Regions from separate parts of the Paenibacillus sp. TAF43_2 genome, predicted to be linked through region 2. Evidence: a T-box and tRNA genes for the amino acid it is inferred to sense, from the RefSeq annotation. Region 2 holds a T-box; the other holds one or more tRNA genes.
The links. A T-box is a leader RNA that pairs with one kind of tRNA and senses whether it is charged. The one in region 2 lies ahead of AB4Z17_RS18250 (alanine--tRNA ligase), so its partner is inferred to be a tRNA-Ala.
Positions count from the first base shown of each region.

Region 1: it has a tRNA-Ala gene. The T-box ahead of AB4Z17_RS18250 (alanine--tRNA ligase) is inferred to sense a tRNA for this amino acid. The anticodon was not compared.

Region 1 is NZ_JBFRDK010000115.1:13,769-21,340, reverse strand. It holds gene AB4Z17_RS21935 (DUF4303 domain-containing protein) at 1-292, opposite strand, end outside; gene AB4Z17_RS21930 (DUF4265 domain-containing protein) at 670-1,149, opposite strand; gene AB4Z17_RS21925 (ATP-binding cassette domain-containing protein) at 1,160-1,477, opposite strand; partial or broken gene AB4Z17_RS21920 (ABC transporter permease) at 1,499-2,002, opposite strand; tRNA gene AB4Z17_RS21915 (tRNA-Ala) at 2,056-2,132, opposite strand; gene nrdR (transcriptional regulator NrdR) at 2,249-2,731, opposite strand; gene AB4Z17_RS21905 (alpha/beta-type small acid-soluble spore protein) at 2,875-3,093, shown strand; gene AB4Z17_RS21900 (lytic transglycosylase domain-containing protein) at 3,201-3,767, opposite strand; gene coaE (dephospho-CoA kinase) at 3,764-4,360, opposite strand; gene AB4Z17_RS21890 (MntP/YtaF family protein) at 4,376-5,098, opposite strand; gene mutM (DNA-formamidopyrimidine glycosylase) at 5,239-6,081, opposite strand; gene polA (DNA polymerase I) at 6,130-7,572, opposite strand, start outside.
Region 2 is NZ_JBFRDK010000083.1:13,576-21,147, forward strand. It holds gene AB4Z17_RS18235 (LacI family DNA-binding transcriptional regulator) at 1-464, opposite strand, end outside; gene AB4Z17_RS18240 (alpha/beta hydrolase) at 635-1,984, shown strand; gene AB4Z17_RS18245 (alpha/beta hydrolase) at 1,985-3,316, shown strand; gene AB4Z17_RS18250 (alanine--tRNA ligase) at 4,222-6,102, opposite strand; T-box leader at 6,212-6,455, opposite strand; gene AB4Z17_RS18255 (S-layer homology domain-containing protein) at 6,802-7,572, opposite strand, start outside.

The sequences.
Region 1 (7,572 bases), on a different contig from region 2:
TATGAAACTGCTCGATGACTTGCTGTACGTCATTAAACCACTCATATCCAGAGAATTCATACTTCCACTCAGCGGGACTCCATTTGTAGTACAACGGTTCGTCCGGGTCTTTTTCGCATTTCTCCTTCAGATATTCTTTTGTGTTTGCAGAAGGGCAAACAGTCATTGCTCCTTCATCTGAATAGAGTCCGAAGGCGCAAAACTCATCGGTTGGGTTAGATTTTCGTAATTCGGAAAAGAAGTTTTGAGCTGAGTCTCTAATTAATTTCACAAGATCGATATTTTCTAGCATTTTTCACCTCATAAGAATATGTCTCTGCCTAGCAAATAGAGTTGATGTCGCAGTATGCAAGTCGTTAGCAGAATCTGGATTCTACCCTTGAGTGCTTATATACGAAGTTACTTAGTTTCCTTTCGATGATTGTTGCTTAATGACAGCTTCTTTTGCTCTAAGGACAATATCATCCACATCGGAAAACTGACGCTCAATAGATGCTAGTGCCTTCAATAAAAAAAGGCCAAGATTTTTATCTCCTAGGCATAATTCCGTTTCGGCGAATAATTCGATGTCTTCGAGTTTTTCTATACTTTTTTTGTTATTGATGCTTTTAGGATATTCGATGTATTTATGGAGGGTTAAGACTGCATATCTGCAATCTGTCGAACCAATTAATCCAGATCTCTAGCCCAACTAACTAACTCTTCATCTTCTAAATTATATGGATTTTTGTAAATATTAGAGTAATAGTATTCAGATTCCAATAAATTTCTAATTTTATTGAAAACATTATTGGTGGCATGAAATCCATTGCTGATGGGAGCGGTGAAGGCAAGTGAACCATTATGAAATCCATCTAAAGAACCCGAAAGCTCTCGCTTGACTATAGATTCAGCTGCTTTTATCTTTTCTTTTTTAGGCTGTTCGTTGTAAATTTGAATGCAGAAATTTCCGCCATGTTTTATTAATTCAAAATCTCCGCTCGGATGGAGTTTTATTGTATCTCCTTTCGCAAGGCCTAGAGCTAGCCCTGGTGATGCACATAATTTGAATTTTTGATCACTTAGGTATTCTGCAGGAAGCTCTTCTAAAACAGTTCCTTGTGAATTTCTGTCAGCAATAACCTTGATCAATGTTAATTTATCTTCCATACGATGCTCCTCATCTACCTCTTAGGATAAATTCCGCTAACATAACGGACCTCGTTGAGTCGTTTGTATATTTGAGTCCGGTTAGATCATTTATTTTAAAACAGAATATTCCCGCACGTTGAAGCTGACCGCCCGAAACCTGTGTAACATCTCGCTTTTCAAGCTCCGCAATGCCCACCCTTTTCATAAGCACTCTTGCCTTCTCTGATATTTTTTCGGCGTTTTTTCTGTTGTCGCGCATTGATGGAAGAATGACGTTGTCGAGGATATTTAGATTTTTTAGCATAGTCGGCTGTTGAAAAACAAATACCATTTTTGTTCTACGTATATCTGAAAGCTCATTCTCTTTGTCGGCAAATACAGCCTTGGCGGTTTTGCCACCGTTGGTAATGTCGGAATAGATTCCGCTAACCGTGAGATCTTTCTCCAGTCCCTCAATCACCAGCGTAATGTCATCGCCAACCTTTTTGCTCATCACATCGGCATATATAGTCGAAAATGCAATTTCATCATTTGCTGCGGGTGCTTTGCCCTTGGAATATACGATAGGAAATATCGAATGGTCGCCAAGCTCAATTTTAATATTTTCCTCTGATCCGTTTTCCGTTTTTGCCTTGAATGTTTTTGTTGTAAGAACGCCAACCTTTGATATGGCTTGATCGCTTTTCATCGTCTCAACGATTTCAGTGACTTTTCCAGAGATATTATCGATATTGTTGGTCTGTATGCGCAGATCGTAGTTTCCAATCTCCATATAACTGATAAAGCTTTTTGAGGAAATCGTGTTGTACAGGTTCTGCGGAACAATCATGATAAATGCCGAAATCACCAGCACAGCTAGCAGTGCAACAAAATCAAATCAATACAAAAAAAAAACGGCATCTCTGCCGTTTAAGTTTAAAGTGTTGGTGGAGAATAGGGGGCTCGAACCCCTGACCTCTTCGCTGCCAGCGAAGCGCTCTCCCAGACTGAGCTAATTCCCCGTGATCATTCTTATGCAGTTCTTTATGGTAGTGTAACCAACCATAAGTGGACTCCCAGCTGAGCTAAGGCCCCAAATGACGACAAGATTGATCTTAGCATAGGGTCGTCAAAACTGTCAATCCTTATCTATCATACCATTGAGCGGGTGTTTGGACAGCAAATTATTAAGCTCCTTCATGAACATATCAATGTCCTTGAATTGGCGATAAACAGATGCGAACCTGACATAAGCTACCTCATCTACAGGATAAAGCTCGTTCATAACGATTCCACCAATATCGCTGCTATCAACTTCGGCATGTGCCGTTGTGCGCAGCTCCTTCTCAACCTCGGATACGATTACCTCTAGGCGCTCCACAGGAACCGGACGCTTCTCGCAGGCGCGGATAAGACCCCGCAATATTTTGTCACGGCTGAACTCTTCACGGCTGCCATCTTTTTTGATGACGATCAGAGGCGTCTCTTCAATCATTTCGAATGTCGTGAAGCGGCGGCTGCACTTTTCGCATTCACGGCGGCGACGAATGGATTTGTTTTCGTTGGCGGGCCTTGAATCTAATACTTTCGTTCCGGCATAGTCACAGTATGGGCATTTCATGATGCGTATTGCCTCCTTTCTTAGTCGCTTGAGCCTCAAAAATGAACTCTTCGAAAAAAAATTTGAATTTCCATGTAATTCCTGTAATGAAGTTCAGATTTTTGCACATAATACTTTTACCAACCGCAAGGAGGTGAACATACATGAGCGCATCCCGCAGCAGTAACCAATTGGTAGTGCCACAAGCGACAGCTGCCCTTGACCAAATGAAATATGAAGTTGCTCAAGAGCTAGGCATCGCAATTCCGCAAGACGGATACTACGGCAACATGGCTACAAAAGACGCAGGCTCCATCGGGGGATACATTACCCGTCGCCTAGTGCAAATTGCCGAGCAATCCCTTGCTGGTCAATACAAATAATGATTCATTAAAAGTTGTATGAATAACCGAAGCTTTGGCAGGGCTCGTCCATGAAGAGACGAGCCTCCAAGGCTTCATTTATTTTCGTTATCGTTAAGGATCATCTATTAAAGACTCGGATATAAGTCCTTATACTTATTATAATAGTAAATGACTCTCTGCACATAGTGTCTAGTTTCTCCAAACGGAATTTCTTTAACCGATTCGATCGTTCCATCCCAAGTCCCCGAGTCAAGCCACTTGCGAACATTCCCTGGACCCGCGTTGTATGCAGCAATTGCAGCTATCTTATTTTGATCAAATTGTTGGCTAAGAGATCTTAAATACCACGCGCCAACCTCAATGCTAACGTCTGCACGATTCATAAGCATGTCATCCGTTACGGCTTGAAATCCTGCTTTTTGAACGACCCATGCAGCCGTATCAGGCATAATTTGCATTAAGCCCAGTGCACCCTTCTTCGATTCCTTGCCAGTCTGAAAATTGCTTTCACTGCGAATAATCGCGGCCACTAAATGCGACTCAACGCCATAGTTAGAAGCACTTGCACGAATGTCTTCTTTGTAATGAACCGGATACATCCACTCCGCAAGCCAATCTGATTTGAGAAATAAAATCGTCAATAAACCAAGCAGGAGGACGAGCAACACCCTTTTCTTTTGGAATACCCTCATGGCAAACACATACTTTTCCAAAATTCATCCAGCTGACGCTGTGTCTCCTCCAGCGATCCGCTGTTATCGATGACCCAATCCGCTTTCAGTCTCTTTTGCTCAATGTCCATTTGCAGTGCGATGCGCCGGCTTGCTTCTTCCTCAGGCAATTGGTTTCGTTCCATTAAACGCTTTTTCTGAAGCTCAGCGGGTACATATACGACCAATATGCCTTCGTACAGATGCTCCTGATTCGTCTCGTATAGCAGCGGCACGTCAGCTACTACTAATCGTTCTGGATACTGCTGCGCGTAAGTATGTATGGTTTGCTGCATCCGCGCCCGTATAGCAGGATGGGTTATGGATTCAAGCTTTGCTAATGATTGTTTATCGCGAAACACAATTTCGCCGAGAGCTTTGCGGTTAAGAGAACCGTCCGTTTCAAGGACAGCTTGTCCAAACGTAGAGGCGATTGCCTCTAATGCTGGTTCCCCGGGAAGTACAACCTCCCTTGCGACTTGATCGGCATCGACCAGCAGCGCACCGCGTTCGACGAGCATGTTTGCGATTGTGCTTTTGCCGCTGGCAATACCGCCGGTTAATCCGATTATCATCCTTTTCACCTCAAATTATAACAGCTTCATGATTCCGATTATGATTAATAATATGCCTGGCAGCATAGCTAATGTCTGCATGCCTTTCCATGCGGAGAAACGAAAGCCAAAACGGATGCCGCCTACAAGAAAAAGCGCACTCGCCGCCGCTATGGTTAAAGCCGTAAGTAAGGAAGGCAATCCGATCAACGCAGCCCCAAGTCCAGCTCCAAATGCATCAAGTGATAATGCAAAGCCAAGCATGACGGCCTCCGATGCAGAGATGGTGCCTGATTTATCGACGTCAGCCGACTGTGGCGTGCGCAAAATCTGAATAACGAGCCCTAGACGCTTCAGCTCTACCATAACGACAAGCGCAGCACTCGCGATCTCTCCGGCATGTGTTTTTGCGCCAGCTTCTGCCGTAGCAGCACTTTCTTGTACTGCAGTTTCTACGTGCTCATGCCTCACATCATCCTGCTGCTGTTTGTTTCGTCTAAGCTGCAATAGCGCCCAGACACCAATCAGCATGAGGACACATGCGCCAATGAGACGCGCAACGAATTCAGACAGGAACGTGGTTATCAATCCGCCAACCTGCATGGACAAATAAATAATAATACCAGAGCAGCAAGCAATAATCAGTATTGACACAATCGGTATGCGGATTCTCCGCAAACCGTAAGTAACGCCAACACCAAAACCGTCTACGCTAACAGCAACAGCAAGAACTAATAATGAAACTACATGCGCGAACAATGTTTTAGTCCCTCCCCGCACAGCGGCGATCCGGCTCACAAGAAGCTGTAAGTAGACATCCGCCTATTGTTCGTAACACACTTATCATATGCGGGGAGTATTTGACTGTGCATGTTGGTTAACATTTGCTGAGATTCGTATTATTTTCCTGATGCTTGCAGTGTCTGGCATTTATTGCAAATATGCGTGCCGCGGCCGCCAACAACAAATTTATGGATCGGTCTTGAACAAGTTGGACAAGGCTCATCCTTCTTGCCGTATACAAGCAGCTGATGCTGAAACATTCCCATCTCACCTTGTCCATTAACGTACGATTTAATAGACGAACCGCCTGCTTCAACCGCATTTCCCAGTGTCGAGCGTATCGCTTCATAAAGTCGCTTCCATTCGGCCGGCTTCAATGTGTTAGGTGTTCGCTCCGGATGGATGCGTGCTTGAAATAAAGCTTCGTCGACATAAATGTTGCCCAAACCGACAATATGCTCTTGATTAAGCAATAGCGGCTTAATCTTAGTCGCGCGTTTCTCGAGCTTACCGCGAAGCGCTTCAAGCGTAAAGGCTGGCTCAAGCGGCTCTATACCAAGCTTGTTAAGCGGCGGAAGCTCAAGCTCCTGCCCTTCCTCAAATAAATGCATTGTACCGAACTGGCGAACGTCCTTATAACGCAAATCCGTGCCATCTTCGAAATGAAAGATAACATGGGTATGCAGCTCAATCGGCTCTTCCGATGGGAAAACCCCATATCGGCCTTCCATTCGCAAATGCGATACAAGTACGAGCCCGTCCAAGATGATCCGCAAAAACTTGCCGCGCCGCTCAACCGTCTGGATCGTATGTCCGACAAGCGCATCCGCGAACTGTTCAGGTTCTGCTGGACGCTGTATAATACGCGGGAGTCTAACGGTTACGGATTGGATTCGTTTTCCCGCTACAAGTTCAATTAATGTTCTTCTAACTGTTTCTACCTCTGGCAATTCAGGCATTTCTCCTCACCTCAACAACCATTATACCCGAAACTGCCCGCCAGTGGGTTACTTTGCTTCATACCAATTGTCACCGAAACTCATATCGGCCTTCAAAGGAACATCAAGTTTGAGCGCTCCAGCCATCACTTCAGGCACAAGCGTCTTCATCAGCTCCAGCTCCTCTTGCGGCACTTCAAACACGAGCTCATCGTGCACCTGCAGCAGCATGCGGCTCTTCAGCTTGCGTTCGCGCAGCGCAGCGTCCATATGGACCATGGCCAGCTTAATAATATCTGCCGCAGTACCTTGAATCGGTGTATTCATCGCCGTACGTTCAGCAAAGGATCGCAAGTTGAAATTAGAAGCATTGATGTCATTCAGATAACGCCTGCGCTCAAGCAGTGTGGCCACATACCCGTCGCGCTTCGCTTGCTGAACGATATCGTGCATATATTGGCGAACGCCTTTGAAAACCTCCTTGTAATCCGCAATAAACTTCCCAGCTTCATTACGGGAAATGCCAAGGTTTTGCGATAAGCCAAAATCGCTGATGCCATACACGATGCCGAAGTTGACCGCTTTTGCCGAACGACGCATGTTAGAATCTACCTCCTCGGCAGTTACGCCGAATACATCCATCGCGGTTTTGGTATGAATATCCATGTCCTTAATGAACGCTTCCTTCATATTCTCATCATCAGCAATATGCGCGAGCACACGAAGCTCAATTTGTGAATAGTCAGCTGCTACGATGGACCAGCCCGGCTCGGACGGTACAAAGGCTTTCCTAATTTGGCGTCCTTCCTCAAGACGAATCGGAATGTTCTGCAGGTTAGGGAACTGACTGCTTAGACGACCAGTAGCTGCAATGGTCTGGCGATAATACGTGTGAATTTTGCCTGTTTCCTTGCGCACTTCTTTGAGCAAGCCCTCTACATAAGTAGATTGCAGCTTCGAGAGCTGACGATAATGCAGAATAAGCGGAATAATCTCGTGATAAGGCGCAAGCTCCTCCAGCACCTCAGCATCCGTCGAATAACCTGTTTTTGTCTTTTTCTTAGCAGGCAGACCAAGCTTCTCGAATAAAATCTCACCCAGCTGCTTTGGCGATCCGATATTAAATTCCGTGCCAGCAAGCTTGTACACGCTGCTAATGATTGTTGTCAGCTTACTCTCCAAGTTACGGCCCAGCGCCTCCAGCTCCTCGGACTTTACTTTAATGCCCTGAAACTCCATTCCTGCAAGAATGCGGGACAATGGATGCTCCATATCAAAATAAAGCTTGCTCATGCCCGTATTGCTTAGCTCTTCGGTTAACAAAGGCACGAGCTTCCGAACAGCTTCCGCTTTCAGCGATAAATGGCGGTAAAGCGTATCGGCATCAGGCACTCTGAATTTCGCGCCTTTGCCATAAACAGCTTCATCCGGCGGCAGTGTCGACAACCCCTGCTTCTCATTAATGCCGCTTAATGTCTGGCTTGCTTCTGTAGGATCGAGCAAATAGGCTGC
Region 2 (7,572 bases):
ATCAAGCTGTCCACGATAACCAGCGGCGAGCCGTATTGCAGATTCCTCGATATCGCATGGAAGGATTGGGCCATAGCGTCAATCAGAAAGACGCCATCCAGCTTGCGCTCGGCAATGATCTCGAAATTGGGTTTGGCCGGATCAATTTGGGATACAAGGAGATGATAGCTCTTCTCCCGGCATCGGCGCTCTAATCCGTCAAGGAAAGCTCCGTAGCTGACCAGCTTTGGAATGCGGGCGTCTCCGGTGCTGACGAACAGCACGCCGAGGACGTTGGTTTTACCGAGTGAGAGCGACTTCGCCGTCAAATTTTGAACGTAATGAAGCTTGCTCGCTGCCGTAAAGACCCGCTGCCGCGTCTCTTCTGGAATCGTCTGGGTGCTCACGTAATTAAGGACATAGCTTACCGTGGCGACGGAGACGCCGGCTTCTTTGGCTACGTCGCGAAGTGTCGTTTTTTTCATCGTATCAGTAACCGCCTCGTTAGAATCAAAAGTTTAGATAATCATAAGTCCGAACTTGGAAGGATGTCAAACTTGCCGTTGACAAGCCTCGGGAAACGCCCTATACTGAAGCCACTTAACCGGTTAAGTTAAAACTTGAAGAATGAAGTTCTCAGGAGGGGCTATGCAATATGGAAAATTCGGCTCAATCGAAGCTGATCGTATTACCCGGGGTGCACGCATCCCGGCTGGGGAACGAAAGAGACATCTACATTTATTTGCCTGCGGGCTATGACGATGATCCGTCCGTAAGGTATCCCGTGTTGTACATGCACGTAGGCCAGCACGTATTCGAGCCGAGCAAGCCATCCGGAGAGTCCTGGGGTATGCACCGCGTAGCGGACCGACTATTGGCGGAAGGGCTGATTCGGCCAATTATTATCGTAGCGGTCGAACATAAGTACGAGGACGGAACCAGTGAATATTTCCACGACCTGTGCGCGTATCCTATTCGCTGCGTCGGCGAGCTTTACGAGCATTTTTTAATCGAAGAGCTGAAGCCAATCGTAGATCGCGGATTCAGGACACTGCCGGATGCGGAACATACGGCGTTAATGGGCTCCTCGGCGGCCGGCATTGCAACGTACAACATCGGGCTCCGCCGTCCGGACGTATTCGGCATGCTGGGCATCCTGTCGCCTTTTTTCGTCCAGGTAGATCCCGGCACGCTGGAAGAAACGCCGCAGTATCGGCTGTATCCTTATAACGATGGGCAGAAAATATGGATGGACATAGGTGGGGCTGAGGGGTTCTTCATGCCATCCCACGTGCGGAGCGTCGCGGAGAATATGCAGCAAGCTGGCTGGAAGCAAGGTGAGGAGCTTTATTATTATCTGGACATGGAAGCCGCGCATTCCGAATGGGACTGGAGCCGCCGGGCGCACATGCCGCTGCTGCACTTCTTTGGCGAAGCCGCCGATGTGTCGGTTCTCGCGCTTGAAGGGGACGGTATCGTCGGTGTCAACGGGCCTGTTGTGGTCGTTAATGCGGTTGCCGCTCTTCACAACGGCATACGCTTCAGTTTGCTCAGAGCCGATTACCAGACGGATAATCCGGATGTCCTCGGGATTTCGCCAGACGGAAGGCTGCTTCCACGGAAACCCGGCACTGCGACGATCGTCTGCCGCTATGGTGGCCAAGAAGCGGCCAGAATGTATACTGTCGTGAAACGGCTATCTGAGACCGTCGTCGTCGAGCTTGAAATTCGCGTGCCGGATACAACGCCGGAAGATGCCGAGATTTATGCGACGTTCGGCGTTCCGAAGCTTGGCAAAGGATTGTATGGCGGAACGGTCAGTTTGCCTAGAGGATTAACGTTCGATTTTCTCATCACCCGGGGCTACGATAAGGAAGAGGTCGATCGGGATTTCGGGCGGATGCCTTACAGAAGGCTTGTCACGGACGAGGACAAGAGAGTCGTTTACACGGTTCATAATTGGATAGACTTAAGGCCAGTTAGGGGAAGAGAGGAGGAGATTTGAATGACGCAGCCTTCGCGAGTGGAAACCATCGCGAATTTCCGATCGGAAATTATGCGCAACGAAAGGGACATTTTCGTTTATTTGCCGCCCGGCTACGGGCAGGAAGCGGACAGGACGTATCCGGTACTTTACGTCCATGACGGGCAGAACGTATTCCATGAAGCATTTAACGGGCAGTCATGGAACCTGCACCGCGTATGCGACCGTCTGATTGCGGAAGGACGCATCGAAAAATTGATCGTCGTGGCGGTTTCGAATATGGGGCTGGAGCGAAACAGCGAGTTCGCGCATCAAGGCTCGTTCGCGGAGGAGCTCGACTACCCTTGCCGGGGAGAGTTCTATGAACGTTTCCTGACGGAGGAAGTTAAACCCTACATCGACCGTACTTACCGGACGAAGCATGAGAGCCGCCATACCGCACTGATGGGTTCGTCCAGAGGCGGGCTCGCGACTTACCATATCGGGTTCCGCCGTTCCGACGTTTTTGGCAAGTTGGCCATGGTTTCGCCTTATTTTGCCCAATACAATGAGGAGACGATGACGCATCTGCCCATCGTTCAGACTTTCGATGGGAAAGGACCGTTTCAATTATGGATAGATGCTGGCGGCTTGGAAGGCATGACTGTGCGTGTCGATCACGTCAGGCACATGGCAGAGCATTTCGTGAAGCTAGGCTACCGGTCTGGAGACGACCTCGTGTTCTGCTACGAACCGATGGCAGAGCATAATGAGGCAGCTTGGGAGCAGAGGGCGTACGCGCCACTTGTCTTCTTCTTCGGAGACAAAGGATCGCCAGTCTCAGCCGAGTTAATCGGTGATCCTGTTGCCGGGATCGAGGGAGCCGAGGCATGGGTATACCCGCTTGTCACATATGAAAGCGGTTTAGTCTCGGTCGACCTGGACGCAAGCTTCCGCGTAACGCCCGAAGGCGCAGCGGTGGTCGATGCGACAGGCTTGATCCGGGCAGTCAAGACGGGGGAATGTGAGATCGCGTACAGCGGACATGCGCTGACCGCATCGACAACAATCAGGATCGTGCCGGAATTGTCCGAAGAGGTCGAAGTGGAGCTGGAAGTTGTTGTACCAGACGATACCTCGGCAACGGCGAGAGTATACGCGGGGGAGGAACTGGAGAAGTCCGGACCTCGCTACTACCGAAGGCGGCTTTTCCTGCCGAGAAATACGGGATTTTCTTTTCACATCTCAGAGCATACTGGTCTAAGGGAAGCAGGACCGGAGGGGTCGGACGTCCCGAAGCGTCGGTTCGTCGCCGACAGCAACAAGACGTTGCAGTATGAAGTCCAAAGTTGGATGCAAAGTCAAACGATATGAATACGGGGGAATTTCCGACGAAAACACTGACTGATTTTGTTTGGCTTAAGCTTTACAATTCAAGATAGAGCGACCTCCTTAAGATGGCTATAGGGCTATGACCGGTGACTACCCCATCGTACTGGAGTCGCACGTTTCAATGCAAAGCGCAAAATTAACGCTCTACAGGAATCCTAAACGGGGAACTATAGCACAATAAATAAAGCGGTAGCCGACTCATAATAACCGGCTGCCGCTTTATTAAGCAAGCTTCTTATTTTTCACAGCAGAAGAATGGTGTGTATTACGAGAATAGAAGATGTTGTAGATGTAACTTATTATTTTAAAACTGAATAACTAAACTACTTAGTGTATGACAATAAACTTTAAGGATTAACTCTAAAATTAACTCTAAGGATAATTACGACAGCAGAATTTAAGCATTACTAATGGAAATTGAACTTAGATTTTATTAGTTTCAATTATAAAGCGCAAATCATTTGATCTGGAGCTGAATGAATTTTAGCATTATTATGAAGTACATAAAATGAAGACGTGAGAAAGTGAAGTAACAGCAATTTAAAGATAGATCAGTCAGTAGATCAGTCAGTAATATTAATTCCCTTAATACTTCTTCACAAAACTCGTATTTTGTACATATGTATATAAATCGTTTTAATGCCTAGTAATACTGAATTTTCGCTTATAGCTCGATTTTCGTTTTGTTTTTTTATAAGTTCCCCTTTCTTGCAGAAAAAAAACAATTCGGATTTAATCCGAATTGCTTTTTCTTTGAATACTGTGCTCCGGTATCGCCAACGGAAAGGCCAAGCGATGTCAAGCCACTTCGATTGCCGGATTTATCATTCATCATGGATTCCCGGCAACTCATAACGTTGTTACAAATGGCAATCCTAAAACATCAGCTATTGTTCCGCGTTCTGGAAATATTTATTAATTACTCCTTTAATCCTTCTAACTCCAGCAGCAGAAGATTGTTCTTTTTTAATACTGAACTTTCCTAAGTTTGTTGTATCTTCTACATGAGGTCCTCCACATACTTCTCGACTCCAAACTTTCCCTTCATTATCTTTGATTGTATACACCTTAACGATATCCGGATATTTATCCCAAAAATTCCCTTCAACATTACTTTCTTTTGCTTCAATCTTAGGCAGCTCTGAAATATAGGTAACTGCTTTTGATGAAATCGCATCATTCACATACTTTTCCACCTCAGCTATTTGCTCTGGCGTAAGTTTTTCATCATGGTTGAAGTCAAACCGTAATCGTTCTGAAGTAATATTACTTCCTTGCTGATGAACATGATCACCTAAAACTTCCCTTAAGCCAGCAAGTAATAAATGAGATACCGTGTGCAGCGCTGTTGTTTCTGTTGAATGTTCAGCTAATCCACCTTTAAATTTACCCGCAGAAGCAGTTCTGCTCTTTTCAGCATGTTTCTTTGCCGCCTCTATATAAGACACCTTGTCCTCCATGCTATATCCACTTTCAGTTAGAAACTCTTCCGTCAACTCCAAGGGAAACCCATATGTTTCGTAAAAATAAAAGGCATCTGCACCTGTAACTTTACCCTTATTCTTAAGATGTTTTTGTATTTCAAATTCTCCTTGCTGTAAAGTTCTATTGAAAAGATTTTCTTCCTTATTTACTATTTCGATAATTTTCTTTTTATTACCGATCAAATCTTCATAAGCTGTTGCTTCATCTATATAAACTTCAGACAACTCACCCACAAAATTTCCTTGTATACCTATTTTTTTACCTGCACGAATCGCCCTTCTTAATAACCTTCTTGTTATATACCCTGCATCACTATTTGCTGGCTCAGCACCATCATTAATTAGAAAAGTAGCCGCTCTCACATGATCAAGTATGATTCTAAACGACTTTAAATCGTCAGTATATTGTTTACCACTTAACTCCATTAATTTTTTCTTGGGATTAAGGAAGAAAGCCGTATTATAAATATCCTTGTCACCATTAAGGGCTGTTGCAACCCTTTCTAATCCGCCTCCATAATCAATATTGGGATTTTGCATTTTTACAAATCCTGTGTCTTCTTTTTTGTAACACATAAATACGTTGTTCCCAATTTCTAAAAACCTCTCGCTTACAGAAGCAGGATGATCCAGTGAATCACCGTCTGGTTCAAGATCATAGAACATTTCACTATCAGGCCCACCCGGTTCACCAACAGGCATATCCAATGGATTTCCGGTTCGACTCCACCAATTTTCTTTTTCATCGTATAAGAATATTTTACCACCTCTAGATGCCCCATATTGATAGGGATCATCTTCAATGATAGGTTCTATGCCAACTGATTTAAATTTTTCTGACCAGATTTGAATGGCTTCCGTATCTCTCTGTATATTCAAATCATCACTTCCTATAAAAGCACTGATATACAGCCTGCCAGGATCAATTCCTAATTCGATAATATGCCAATTCCAAATGGCATCAATTTGCTTTTTCTTATAGTTATTTTCATTTGCTTTAAACTCCCATCGACCTATCATTTCAAAAAATGTCAGATGCGACGTATCTCCTACTTCATCAATATCCACTGTCCTTAAACACTTCTGAATATTAGCAATCTCATTACCTATCGGATGCTTTTCCCCCAATAAATATGGAACCATAGGTTGCATTCCACTTCCTGTAAACAACGTTGAGGGATCATTTTCTGGTAACAAGCTAGAAGAGGGCACTTGGCTAGCCCCTATTCCTTTCATAAAATCAATATATGATTTTCTTAACTCATCTGGTGTCATTTTCACCATGCTCAATACCTCCATYTCAATTATTAATTATGCTCGGAAAATTATTTTGCAAATATTCGAACGAGAAGAAATAAAACAAAAAAGCCCTAAGCTGACATATTTCTTGTCAACTTAGGGCGAACTATTATGTCCGTGTTACCACCTAATTTCAGATTTCTCTGCACTCTATCAATACGGGATATCTCCGATATTGTTTCCTGAATAACGGTGGAACTCCGTTGAAGCCTACTAAGATTCCTCTGTTCGGTTCACAGCTCCGAGACTGCTTCACTATTAGATCAATGAAGATTCGCACCAACCATCTTCTCTCTGTGAGATCCCTAATAGCTACTATTTCTCATCATAGCCTTTTCGTTTTAAGTTAAAGCAATGCTATMACACTCAACTTGCTCTGTCAATTAATTCCACTATTTTTAATGAGGTATACGGCTTTGTATAGAAGTTCTTGACTTGAGCTCACGACAAGAACTTCTATACAAAAAATAAAAAAGCCACTGTTTAGGTGACTACCGTTGCATATATGTTCTTGTCGTCCGACATATAGAGTTTAATATGAAGTATTTAGAATGTGTGAGAAATAATACACTTGGCTTGATATGATCGAGCATTTGAAGGAGACGCCATAAGTCGCGCTTAGCCCGCTTTAATGAATGAGAAAGACGCTCAACATCTCTTGGTGTTGATGAGCGTCTTCTTTATTCATGCCTTTGGAAATGCTTTCAATAAGACAGTGATCGATTCGGCGCGTGTTGTCGATGCATTCGGCGCAAATTGATTGCTGCCGCGCCCTTGAATCCAGCCTTGCTGCACAGCTGCATCAATGGCTCCGATCGCCCATGCCGGGATTTGCTTGTCATCCGCGAAGCTCGTTCTAGCGCTTGCGTCGTTAGACAGCTTCAATGCTCTCGCGACCATCGTCACCATCTCTGCGCGACTGATCGGCTGATTCGGCATGAACCGTTGATCTGCATAGCCTTGAATGAGTCCGAGCTCTACAGCTTGCGCCACGGCCTCACTCGCCCATATCGGGATCGAGGCTTGATCTACGAACGCCTTCGAACGGCTTTCGCCGCTTAGCTGCATCGCCTTCACGAGCCATACCGTGAACTCCGCGCGTGTCACGGACTGATCCGGTCTGAATGTTCCGTCCGGATATCCGTTCGTCATTCCTCGCTGCACGGCTGCTTGAATATCCTTGGCAGCCCAGTGGCCTGCGATGTCTTTGAAGGCCGGCTTCGGCTCGGTCGACTTACGATTGACGGCAAAGACGGCGAATATACCGACATTATGCGTATCCGCTTGAATCGTACTGCCCGTTACCGTGCCTTTGAGTTCCACCCAACGCGCTGTTGCTTTATCGTATTGGAACACAGATGCTTGTTGATCTTTGCCAAGCTTACTGTCATCGAACGTCAAGCTGATCTGAATCAGCTTATCGAAGCCGCCCTTCACATCCTTTGACAATTCGAA